Regions from separate parts of the Collibacillus ludicampi genome, predicted to be linked through region 1. Evidence: riboswitches for the same ligand, from Rfam matches in the RefSeq annotation. Region 1 holds a riboswitch; each other region holds the start of a gene.

Region 1 (4,197 bases):
TCTAACATGAATAAATTCCTTTCTATAGAAAATAAATGACATACACATCTTGTGCATGTCACTATCACCATCTATGTTTCGATAAGATTAACTTTAAGCAGATACACCTTTATAATGATGAAATTGAAACAGATTCACTTCTTCATTGGATAATAACTTATCTATACGATCCGCTAAGATACCAGTAATTAAGTCTTTATAATTGATCCCCATTTCCTTTAGTCCGAGACAAACGATACTGGTTATATTATCAGCGGGTCTTTTCAAATCCGGTTTCGGATTAACCTCAAGTATATTCAAGTTTCCATTTTCATCAGCTCTAATATCCAATCGAATCAGAGATGATAAATGGAATGCTTCATAAACTTTTTGTGTGATTTGAACAATATCAGATAGAAGTTTTTCTTCTTTCTTTCCATTTAACAACGTTACCCTTTTTTCACTAATTTGTTTTTGATCCATAGAAGTAAAAATCATTTCCCCTGGTTCAAACACACGTTCCGACACAGAAAAAACTTGAGGATCTGGATGTTTAAAGAATTGACCCTCTTTATACTGTACATGTCCATATACAGAGGCGCAAAATTCCCTACCCGATAAATATTTTTCAATCATGACAAGATTATGAGTTTGATTATATACTTCTTTTACTTTCACTGTTAAATCACTGAGTTTTTCAACGTAATGAACATGTAAAGAAGCTCTTCCTGATACCGGTTTAACAATAAATGGGCCGTCATATTTGGCAAAGGTATTTTGAAATTCCTCGTTGGCAGATGGTAGAAAGTCTCCTTTCGAACCATCCCAGGTGACAAATGGAGCGGTTGGGATCCCGTAACTATGTAATAAATGTTTGAATATATGTTTATTATCTAATAAAGTTGCGTTGATTGGATTATGTCCAACATACGGGATACCCAACATTTCTAATATTCCAGCCGTATGTGACATTGGGTTAATTCCTTGAACCCCACCAGTGTTGAGCCAAACGAATTGTATTTGTTCTTTTTTCAGGTTATCGATAAGGGACATATCATCTGGAAAAATAGTGACCCATTGAAATCCATTTTCACGAAGAGCATTTTGAATATCATATGCTACTGTCTTATAACTTTTCCATGATCTATAATTCCGTGTCTTATTAATGACTGCATTTTCCTCACTACTGTCCCCACCGTACACAACAGCAATTCGTAAATGTTTACGTATCTCTTCCATAAGGTCAGGAAGCTGAAAAAAACTATAACGTCCAAATCTTGACATAAAATATCACCCTCTTATCTAAATATATATTTTATTAATATTCTATTTAATAAATAGAATATCAATATCTTGTTAAATACTATGTGATTTTTTGTTAATTTTCGTTGAATATTTGTATCATTACCCAATTAATTATAATATTAACCATTTATATATAAATTTTCCTTATGCGATAGGAATCCCTGATCATTTCCTTCTTTGCTAAAACAGGTCGTCTAGCGAAGATGGTTATAATAGAAATGTTCTCGGTTATGATGCATTGACTAGTCACACCAATTTGGTGCAAAAGAGATCCTCTTTGAGGGTCTTTTTTGCATCGACATAATATGTCGAAGTTTGTCGATATATTGAAATTTTTGTCGAAGAAGCATAAAATATTGAAGTGTAAGCGAATCATCCATCTAGCATGACATCAGTGCGGTAAGCCATACCGCATCTTTTTTTATTCGATTTTATAATACGCACGAAAAAAAGCGCTAAAGAGCGGTTTCAAACGAACGATCCAATCGATTCATTTGTTTTTTGATTGTCTTTGCTATGGGGGTTGCTTCTAATTCCCCTTTTAAGTTTCGATATTCATCAAGAAATGAAGAGACATCCGGCTTTATACCTTTTTTCTTGCATTCTCGGGCCATAACACGAAGATAGTAAAGAAACACCACTTCCGAGAATATGGTATCAGTTTTCGGATTACGGCTGAGATGTTCACCTGTTTTTATAATTCCTTTTTTTATTTGATCAACCTTACGCCGAACACTTGAAAATGGAAGCCCTAGAGACATGGAAAGTTGCCGGATCGACATGTGATGAAGATTTTCTTTTATGAAGGCAACTTCCGAATGCGTCCAACAATGATGTACCATCGAACGATTCTTGTATCTCTTCTCCCCCATTGCTTTACATTTCCCTCTTTCTAATTTTGATCTACTAATTGCTTTCGAAAAAGTAAAGAAATCCACCTTACATAAGGTGGATTTCTTTATTCCACCTCTTCGGTAACTGGCTGGCATAGTCATTGACCGTAGCCCCTCTAGCTTTGCGTCCCTGGCTTTCGCCAGGTTTGCCATTATCGGAGGTTAGATTTTAGTAGTGTAAATTTCTTCCCTTATTTTTATACAAAATATGACAAAATACAAGTCTTAGTTTTTTATGTTACAGGACCAATCCCTCGTAAACAAACGTAAACACATAGTTTTTGTAAAGTGGTGTAACAAAAATTCTTGGCATTGGATTTTGTGTTGAGTCCCAATTGGGGACTGTGGAGTGATAGGTCGCTCATCGTTATTTCACACTCAAAAATTGAAGGAATTATAGGTTATGCTCGGAGTTTCTTCTTGTATCCATCGGTTGATTCGTTTATTGAGAACACAAAATTTGACCGTAAATGAACCATATTTTTTTATAACGTCTGATTTCTTCATGCCATGTTCAGCGAGGGTATGACGATTCAAAACCACTTCTGCCACGTAATTACATCCTGGAAACGAGCAACGTTCCATTCTATATCCACCCCTAGCCCCCATGAAAAATTGATTGTTCAAAAATGAAGAGATGGAGCTTTTTTCCCCCATTGCTTTAAATATCCCTCTCTCTAAATTTTCTATACTAAATTTATTATTTCATAATTAATTTAATGTAAAGGTAACGAAAAAGTTTATAAAACATATCACTGATCTTTTGTCGTTAGTATGACCTTTACTGTTGGTGGTGTTAAAGAGAGATAGGAATCTCTGTCATAAAAATTCTTGGCATTGGAACTTGTGGTAAGTCCCATATGGGGACTATCGAGTGATTAGGTATAATCAGAGTGTCTGATGACTCATTCGTTGAAGGAAGGCTAAAGTGTCTATAGCGGTGCAAGAAATCATCCATAATTTCATCCATGCGATGGATCTTTTTATTCAAGATGTCCTCCTGTATTTGGCTGATTTCCTCATACAGCTCCTTAAACTTCTGATTCAACGTAAACCCGTCCACCCCATCTCTCTGGATTCCCCATTCTTCAATATGATCCAGAATTCGTTGCAGATCGGCTGGAGTCCGGCATTTCCGCAGAATTTTAAGGTAGGAATCGTATTTCAAAAGGCCCGGATAATCGAGGGGATCGTCATGCGTGATCCGCTCCGAAATTTGTTTTCTCAGTTCCTCTTCCAGATTCTTTTCAAACTCGTATTCCTGCTGGTGTTTTTGACGGGCTTTTTCCCTAACGATATAGACGATCATCTTTCCGAGTCCTGAAAAAAAGCCCCCTGCCTGTAATTCCTTCGGAGAAGAAGAAAACCGTTGTGCCTCCTGCATGATCTGTTGGCCGGTCATTCCCTCCGTATTCATTCCTAGCGCATCCAATACGTCTCTTGTCGCTTGAACGACTTGTGGATCGTAAGGAGCCGCCGCATGGAGTGTCTCTGCATGGGCGATCGACGGACTTCGAAGCGCTAGGGACACGGAGATCGCCCCAAGGATGCCGAGCAGCTTGTGATGTTCGCAGGCTTTGATCTTGACGACCGTCCAGATGTGATTAGCTTTCGTTTCCCGCCGAACGTACCATACGATGAGCTTCATGTTGGCTTCCCCCAAACAGTAAGGTTTCAAGATCGTCATCATGGGCTCCAATGATAAAGCGAATGTCTTTGTTCGATTGACTGTCCTTTATGCGTCTTTCGAGATTGAAAGCTCGTTCTTTTCCGGATGTGAGAACTACAATCGGGAAAAAGGGAGCACCCGGAAATCGTTTTTGGATGGCTCCGGATCGTTCCAATGACTCGTATTTCTCTACTTTTTCGTGAATGATGCGGCGTATGGTTTCCTCACCGGTATCCACTTCCCAAAATGTACCCATCTTTTTATCCCCCACTTGTAGAATGGACAAGGCATCCGGATGAATGCGTTCGCGGCCATAGATCCGTTCCGTGACATTGGTCTGAAAAGAGAGGA
Region 2 (4,197 bases), on a different contig from region 1:
ATCGGCAAATTATATTGTCGATAATCATGTGCTACCAGAGTTTGACCGAACGTTAAAAACGAATATTAGTTGGGTTCAGGAGAAATTGGATAAGAATCTTGTCATTCAATCGGATCAAGGATCCAATGAAGCATACAACAAGTTGCTGTCCTTTTTAAATGAAGAGAAAAAGCAGTTGGGTGTGGAAAACGTCTATGTACTGGGAAAGAAAGAGAAAACGTATATCGTTGCTTTGAGTGAAGCGGCTGACCAGCGCAATGCGGAGTATCCCTTTACCGATGAAATGAACAAAGCTTTACAAGGCTCTATGCAGATTAGCAGTATTTACAAAGACGACTTTGGAGTTCATAAGTCTGTGTTTGTACCTATCGCTGGAACCCATATGATACTAGGGATTGATATGGATGCCAGATTCGTGGATCAATTGAGAAGCGAAATCATCCAGATCAGTATTATAGTTACAGGAATCATGATTCTGCTAGGAAGCATCGCTGGTTATTTCTTATCCAAACAATTTACCAAACCTTTGCGACTTCTCGTTTCCCATACCCAAACACTAGCGAAAGGCGATCTTCGCGGCGAAGTGAGCATCACCAGTCATGATGAAATGGGGCAATTGGCCGAAAGCTTTAATCAAATGAAACTTCACTTGAAGCGTTTGCTAGAACAAGTTGCAGCCACGTCGGAACATGTGGCTGCATCCTCCAAGGATTTGTCTGATAATACCCGTATGTTTACAGACATGATCAACCAAATGACCGCATCGCTTCAGGAGGTCTCTTCCGGCAGTGAAACGATAGCACAAGGGGCCAAAGAAAACTCAAAAGCCATGGAGGATATGGCAAAGGGTATCCAACATATTAACGAATCCACTGTCGAAGTGTCGGAAAAATCTATTGAAGCCGCTGAGGAAGCAGGTCGCGGAAATCAATCGATTCAAAAAGCGGTCTCCCAAATGGAGCTAATAACATCTTCAGTGGAAAACTCTACCGAACTGGTGCGCCAAATGCATGGACGAGCCAATGAAATTGGCCATGTGGTCGAGTTTATCACTAGCATTGCTGATCAGATCAACCTGTTGGCATTGAATGCGGCCATTGAAGCGGCCCGGGCGGGTGAATATGGACGGGGATTTGCAGTGGTTGCCGACGAAGTCCGCAAACTCGCCGAAAAATCCTCCCAATCGGCCAGTGAGATTACCAATCTGCTCCACGAGATTCAGGCGCACTCTCTGAAATCGGTAGAAGCCATGAGTCAGGTTACTCAGGTGGTGGTTTCCGGGAGCAACCAGGTACGTACGGCCGGGGATTCATTTGAACGGATCTCCCACTTGATTGACAATGTCTCACAACAAATCCAGAATGTCTCGGCCGTCATTCAGGAGATTTCCGCCACATCGGAACAATTGTCCGCATCGGCAGAAGAGACGGCACAGATTACAGAAACATCGTTAGAAAATACCCGCTCCATAGCTGGTACCGCACAAGAACAATTGGCGGCTATAGAGGAAATCGCTCAGGCGACAGACACGTTAAGTGATCAGGCCAACCGGTTAAAAGAATTGGTTGGCGAATTTAAGATTTGACGGTATAACAATGTAAGGATTCAATAAGCGTTTGTATAGTGTTAGACATATGCTTGATAAAAACATATAGGTGTCCTCCTATTGCTAGGGCAGTGGGAGGAATGTTTCCTAGATCTTTCATTGAGACAATAAGCATAAAAAACAAGTGGCAGAACAGGTCACGATCCGCAATTCAAGAACTAACTTAATATCCTGATCAAAGTTAATCCTCCGATAATGGCAAACTTGGCGAAAGCCAAGGACGCAAAGCTAGAGGGGCTACGGTCAATGACTATGCCAGCCAGTTACCGAAGAGGTGGAATAAAGAATTCCACCTAGTTCAAGTTGCTCAAAGCAAGGTGGAATTCTTTTTTTGAAATCAATTCGTATAGATCAAAATTAGAGAGAGGAAAATTTAAGACAATGGGGGAAAAGAGATACAAGAATCGTTCGATGGTACACCATTGTTGGACGCATTCGGAAGTTGCCTTCATAAAGGAAAATCTTCATCGCATGTCGGTCCGGCAACTTTCAATATCTCTAGGGCTTCCATTTTCCAGTGTTCGTCGAAAGGTTGATCAAATTAAAAAAGGGATCATAAAAACAGGTGAACATCTCTGCCGTTCTCCGAAAACTGAGACGACATTCTCGGAAGTGATGTTTCTTTACTATCTTCGTATTATGGCCCGTGAATGTAAACAAAGAGGTGTAAAGCCCGATGTCTCTTCATTTCTTGAAGAATATCGAAAAATAAAAGGGGAATTAGAAGCAACCCCCTTAGCAGAGAAGATCAAAGAACAGATACAATCCATTGGATAGTTCGTTTTAAACCGCTTTTTAGCGGTTTTTTTGTTCGTATTATAAAATCGAATAAAAAAAGCGGTAAGATGACCGCGAAAAAGATAGGGATATGCTCAAAGCAATAGGGGGGGATGGGTGTCCTACGCTTGTATTTTATTACTTTTCGACAAAAAGCGCAATAAATCGACATAGATTCGTTGCGGTGATCAGTTGAAAGCGTAACATCTCTATCGCTGATTTGCTGAACTCGGGCAGTTCATCATGAAAGAGGACGCCTCCGTGTGCAAGTGAAACTTCTCCTGTTTTTGGGATCGACCCGCCGCCGATCAATCCAGAACCGGAGATCGTATGATGGGGTGCGCGAAAAGGCCTGTTTGTAATGAGCGCTGATTTTTCTTTCAACAATCCTGCTGCCGAGTAGATTTTGGTTACTTCTAACGCTTCTTGAAAAGGAAGTGGGGGAAGGATTGTGGGGAGTCGGCGGGCCAGCATCGTTTTCCCGGATACAGGCGGACCGATCAAGAGGATATTAGGATACATTGTCAGTTGCCAACGTGACGAGTGCAGCCCAGTATTTTCATTTACTGCGGCTTCAAGCCGCACGTTTGCGCACAAACACCCAAGCCTTTAATCTTAATGACTCCAAAAAGCTTGCTTAGGAATCCGCGAGCCGCTTCACATCCGGCTGAACTTGAACAGAGGCGTTTTTTGCGGGTTCTGGACGACCCTTATACCGCCAATAACGGAAAAGAAGTCGAGCGGTTGATCCTGTGTACAGGTAAAGTTGCGATTGACCTAAGTGCGGCACTAGAAACAGGAGCATTTGCAACAAATCGGTTGGCGATTGTCCGAGTCGAACAGTTGTATCCGTTCCCGCAGGATGATTTGTTACAGGTGTTAAAACGATACCCGCGATTACGTGAAGTTGTATGGGTGCAAGAAGAACCTAAAAATATGGGAGCATGGATGTACATGCAGCCGCGATTACAAGCATTGATACATACACCGCTAAGGTATATCGGTTGGCCTGAACGTTCGAGTCCGGCAGAAGGCATGGCGGATGTTCATGAGGGCAACCAGAAACAGATTATCGACAAAACTCTGAATTTTGATTAGACCAGGTTGAGTGTGAAAGTAAGGAGGACCCGATCATGAGTGAGATCAAGGTACCTGAACTGGGAGAATCAATTCTTGAAGCAACCATACAGAAATGGCTGAAAAATGAGGGGGAATCGATCACCGAGGGAGAACCGATTGCAGCACTTGAGACCGATAAGGTTAACGTTGATGTGATCGCACCTGAAAGCGGTGTATTACAGGAGATTTTAAAACGGGCGGGAGAGACAGTGGCGGTGGGGGAGGTGATTGGGATTATCGGCGAAGTGACCTCAACAGCCGATAAACCGCCTGCGACTTCGGAGGAATATACAGTCCATAAGCCAGACAAAGTGGGCGGCAGGGAACAAACCATTGAAAAAGAGCCGATAAAACCTTTACTTCTCAAGGATGATAATTTTCCTCCTCTTGCAACCCCAGCTGTTCGTCGATTGGCTATGAAACTGGGCGTTGATTTACATCAAGTACAAAGAAGTTTGGGACGAATTACGGAAGCGGATGTTCTGGAGTTTGCCAAAGGAACCAAGAATGCCTTACAAAACGAAAGGAATGTGATGCCCTCTGACCGTATGCCTTCCATTCGGCCCGGGGCGGTCGTTCCGTCTGGTAATCCGACACAGGAAACGGTTGCTGCTTTAAAAGAAGAAAGGATCCGCATGACGCGGCGTCGTTTGACGATCGCGCGCCGGCTTGTCGAAGCTCAACATACGGCGGCG
Region 3 (4,197 bases), on a different contig from region 1:
TTCTTTTGCATTGAGGTGATCATCATGCCGCAACGACAACAGAAACCATGCGCTCATATCGGATGCCCGAACCTCACAAGAGAGCGATACTGTGAGCATCACAAGCAACAGGCATGAATTTGTATATATCAAGACGAGAGGCTGAATCTGAGGTTGAGAGACGTGAGCGAGAGGCTGAGCCAGAGAGACGTCGCCGTACCACAGGTCGTCGGTGATCGAGAGTCAGAGAAGAGATTTTCCGGCCTAGCCGGGACTCCTACATATTCTCCAATCTCCCCACCGCCTCCGCCTCAAGCATCGGCGGCATGTACGGTGCCCTCTTAATTTGCCCCTTCTCCTTATACTCCACCATCACACCCACAGTCGCCATTCCTTTTTATGTAACTGCCTCCTTAAGGCGACCATCTCTTCCGAGATTCTTCCCTTCACAGATTTAAATATTCCATGTGTCCAGGGTTGCGAAGTCTTCATCTCTCGCTCGATCATCTTCAACATCAGCTCTCGAAGCAAGAACTCGCGGATCAATTCAGTTGCGCGTACTTCCATTATGATCACCTATAACGAGAACGTATGTTCTTATTATAGTGTTCTGATCTGCGAATGAAAATACAAAACCCTAGCGTGTAGCTGAGGAACATATACTGCCTTGTGAGGTGATCGTGAGGATAATTTACAAATAATAGGCAAAAGTTTAGTCATTCACCCATGTACACACGTAATATGTTAGTGGTATTACACTGGGCGTATGTGCTTGAGTAAACTGAACTTCACCGGAAATGAGGGGAGAGTCGTAATTGTGGATATGAAAGCCCTCTACGACCCACAATTCGTTATTAATGCAGGATGCGCACCTTATGGCCCTCCCGGCCCACCAGGACCAAAGAGGATGGGGATACAAGAGCCAATTGGTACTCAGGGTCCTCCAGGACGACAAGTACCTGCCATACCTGGTGTACCTGCCATACCTGGTGTACCTGCCATACCTGGTGTACCTGCCATACCCTTCTGGACATACTGGATCTACTGGACCTATTGAAGACTTTTATTTCCCAACCTCATATAATAAGAACATACGTTCTTGTTTTGGGGAGGGAAAACAACATGCGAATAATCGACGGAAACATCTTCGAATCCATGCGCATCATTCTTCCGGAACATCGTGCGACCATGCGGCGTTTGGAAAAGGAAGCAAAAGGGCAGCCGCGACCTGTCTTAGATGAACAAAAGATTGAGGAGATGTCGCGTGTACTTACCGATGCAATCCAGGATTCAAGACCCGTTAAGGTAACAATGTATAATCCGTTCGGGCATGAACTGGTGGTAATGGTCCCAGAGAAGATTGATTCGTATGCCAAGACATTGACGGGTAAGGATCTAGATGGAAATGTACGGTACATTCCACTGACAGACCTTATAGATGTAGAATGACCAACCTTACTCGGGTTGGTTTTCTTTTTCCTCACCCCTGTTAATAATACATTTATTTAACCTCTCTAAAATACACTCCACCGAATCGTTCTTCACATTCCCGACGAGTGGCGATACCGGATACGCTCTCATCTCCTCAGCAGGGTAGGGCACAAGCAATGACTGTAGTAACTTAACATCCTGCTTCTTCCGATCCATCCAGATCGCTTCATCTTCAGGCCGAAGAATCACCGGCATACGGTCGTGGATCTCGCCATCCTCCACATAGTCACTCCCCTGTGTGTCCAAGTGAAAGTGCACGTATGTACATTCGAACCAGCCGACCATCCCAAACAAGTTGCCACTACGAGGGCTTAGTCCTGCAACATAAAATAATAAGACTTGTATTTTGTCATATTTTGTAGAAAAATAGATGAAGAAAATTAATACTACTAAAATCAAACCTCCGATAATGGCAAACTTGGCGAAAGCCAGGGACGCAAAGCTATAGGGGCTACGGTCAATGACTATGCCAGCCAGTTACCGAAGAGGTGGAAAGAAGAATTCCGCCTTGTTCAAGTGATTTAAGCAGGGTGGAATTCTTTTTCTTTTTGAAAACCATTAGCATAGATCAAAATTAGAGAGAGGGAATTTAAAGCAATGGGGGAAAAGAGATACAAGAATCGTTCGATGGTACATCATTGTTGGACGCATTCGGAAGTTGCCTACATAAAGGAAAATCTTCCTCACATGTCGATCCGGCAACTTTCAATATCTCTAGGGCTTCCATTTTCTAGTGTTCGGCGCAAAGTTGATCAAATAAAAAAAGGGATTATAAAAACAGGTGAACATCTCAGCCGTAGTCCAAAAACTGAGACGACATTCTCGGAAGTGATGTTTCTTTACTATCTTCGTCTCATGGCTCGAGAATGTAAACAAAAAGGTATAAAACCAGATGTTTCTTCATTTCTTGAAGAATATCGAAATTTAAAAGATGAATTAGAAGCAACCCCCTTAGCAGAGAAGATCAAAGAAAAAATACAATCCAATGGATAATTCGTTTTAAACCGCTTTTTAGCGGTTTTTTCGTTCGTTTTATAAATAGAAAAAAATGCGGTAAAGATAACCGCGAAAAATATAGAGATGGGATATGTTCAAAGCAATAGGGGATGGGTGTCCCACTCTTGTATTTTATTACTTTTCGACAAAAAGCGCAATAAATCGACAATAATTTTTCTCCACGTTTGATCCACTAAGAAAATGAGATTGCTCATCAACTGTCTACGTACTTTAACAAACTCGTTGGCGACCATCTCCTTAAGAGTCTGGAACACACCACTTGGAAAGATGGAACACATCAAACATGCAAAGAAACCAGAAACTAGTTTAAGGGGCTTAAGAGGTACGATTGTCTTTTTTCGGGTCCAATACCTCCGGTAACACTAGACGGCTTCTTTATTCAAAATAAAAGGTTCCACCTGTATTGGAAGAACACTTTTTGTATACCAACATTACTATTAACTAACTATCTATAAGCCTGTTCAATAATCGCGTAAAACCCTTTGTCCGGTTTAAAAAACAACTCAATCGGTGCGCGATAATAATCCCTTAAATTAATTTCGGCCTGAAGAAAAACATTTCGGGAAACTTTGCTCGAATTTGCCCGCGATGATTATTCACCATCGTAGATGGAGTAGCGTTCGTTGGGCGTATCGTTGCGCTAGATCAAGCAGGTCTTCAAATGGCACTGATCCCCCCTGTTCTCATATTTCCTACATGTTCCATCGTCAACATCAGCTTTGCTGAACTTGATGATCTCTAACCTAGTTGGTCCCAGCTAGATACCACAAATTCCCTAAGGGAGAGATTTGAGTCCTTGGTAGATATATCCCTTCACCTATAAAGAGGTATTATTTATAAAAACAATGAATCTAATTAAATAAAAAAAGAGGAGTTAAAAAATTACTCCCCGTGAAAATGATTCAATTAACTAAAAAAATCGTCGTCTAAGAGCGAAGAGTAGGAAGAAGGGGATAAAGAAGAATGGGTTGAAAAAGGGTCTAAAAAATTGGACAGTCTCGTAATCCGGTTTCAACGAATGATCCGTGTATTTTACTTTCAGGTCTTCTGATTCACCAACGACTCCTGTCATTCTTCCACGAGGCATTGCAAGAACAATTCCGTCCGGACGAACTTCATGCAAGATACCATAATGTACTCCGTATGCCGAATGACATTCTACCCACTGTCCGAGAAGGCTTCTGCAATATGCTGGACTCACACTCATAGACTCACCTCCCAGAAATTAAATAGCCCAAATCAAGCTTCCTGGTTTGAGCAAACACCAAAAAAAGGGGATGAACTATATACAGTCATACCGCCCCTGTAGACGAATCTACAGAGGCGTTCAGGAGGAATTTTTTATTTCTGTATTTATGGAGATTAGTAGGTTCCAGGAATGAGCAGGATAAACAGCACGAAAATGATTAGGAATACTACTGCCCAACGAGTAAAACCACCGAATGTTCCGTACATGATACTGTCTCCTTTCTTTAAAAGAACTCCTTTAATACGGTACTCCAGTGAGAGAAACACCAAGGACATTACAATTTAGCACGAGTAAGGAGCTGCTGCTGCAGGAGCAGCACCAGAGTAACCTGGAACGAGCAAGAAGAATAAAACAAAGATGATCAGAAACACAACAGCCCAACGTGTGAATGGTCCGAAACATCCATCCATTGATTTTCCTCCTTTCCATCGAAATACTGATCTAGACCTTTTTAGTTACTA

Evidence for each region. Region 1 has a riboswitch for cyclic di-GMP ahead of DNHGIG_RS20550 (hypothetical protein). Riboswitches for the same ligand answer to the same signal wherever they lie in the genome.
Region 2: another riboswitch for cyclic di-GMP. It lies ahead of DNHGIG_RS16785 (hypothetical protein); the one in region 1 lies ahead of DNHGIG_RS20550 (hypothetical protein).
Region 3: another riboswitch for cyclic di-GMP. It lies ahead of DNHGIG_RS16715 (hypothetical protein); the one in region 1 lies ahead of DNHGIG_RS20550 (hypothetical protein).

What each region holds. Positions count from the first base shown of each region.
Region 1 covers NZ_BOQE01000002.1:33,993-38,189, forward strand. Annotated here, with positions in the region: gene DNHGIG_RS20540 (AbrB family transcriptional regulator) at 1-8, opposite strand, end outside; gene DNHGIG_RS20545 (D-alanine--D-alanine ligase family protein) at 94-1,263, opposite strand; gene DNHGIG_RS20550 (hypothetical protein) at 1,740-2,156, opposite strand; cyclic di-GMP riboswitch class I at 2,255-2,338, opposite strand; gene DNHGIG_RS20555 (hypothetical protein) at 2,974-3,825, opposite strand; gene DNHGIG_RS20560 (replication-relaxation family protein) at 3,782-4,197, opposite strand, start outside.
Region 2 covers NZ_BOQE01000001.1:3,303,208-3,307,404, forward strand. Annotated here, with positions in the region: gene DNHGIG_RS16780 (methyl-accepting chemotaxis protein) at 1-1,585, shown strand, start outside; cyclic di-GMP riboswitch class I at 1,794-1,877, shown strand; gene DNHGIG_RS16785 (hypothetical protein) at 1,988-2,383, shown strand; partial or broken gene DNHGIG_RS16790 (ATP-binding protein) at 2,582-2,896, opposite strand; gene DNHGIG_RS16795 (hypothetical protein) at 3,002-3,481, shown strand; partial or broken gene odhB (2-oxoglutarate dehydrogenase complex dihydrolipoyllysine-residue succinyltransferase) at 3,517-4,197, shown strand, end outside.
Region 3 covers NZ_BOQE01000001.1:3,288,666-3,292,862, forward strand. Annotated here, with positions in the region: gene DNHGIG_RS21225 (DUF8602 domain-containing protein) at 25-117, shown strand; gene DNHGIG_RS16695 (hypothetical protein) at 352-546, opposite strand; gene DNHGIG_RS16700 (hypothetical protein) at 797-1,036, shown strand; gene DNHGIG_RS16705 (YolD-like family protein) at 1,102-1,428, shown strand; gene DNHGIG_RS21095 (SOS response-associated peptidase family protein) at 1,435-1,869, opposite strand; cyclic di-GMP riboswitch class I at 1,872-1,955, shown strand; gene DNHGIG_RS16715 (hypothetical protein) at 2,158-2,463, shown strand; gene DNHGIG_RS16720 (hypothetical protein) at 3,398-3,694, opposite strand; gene DNHGIG_RS16725 (hypothetical protein) at 4,018-4,146, opposite strand.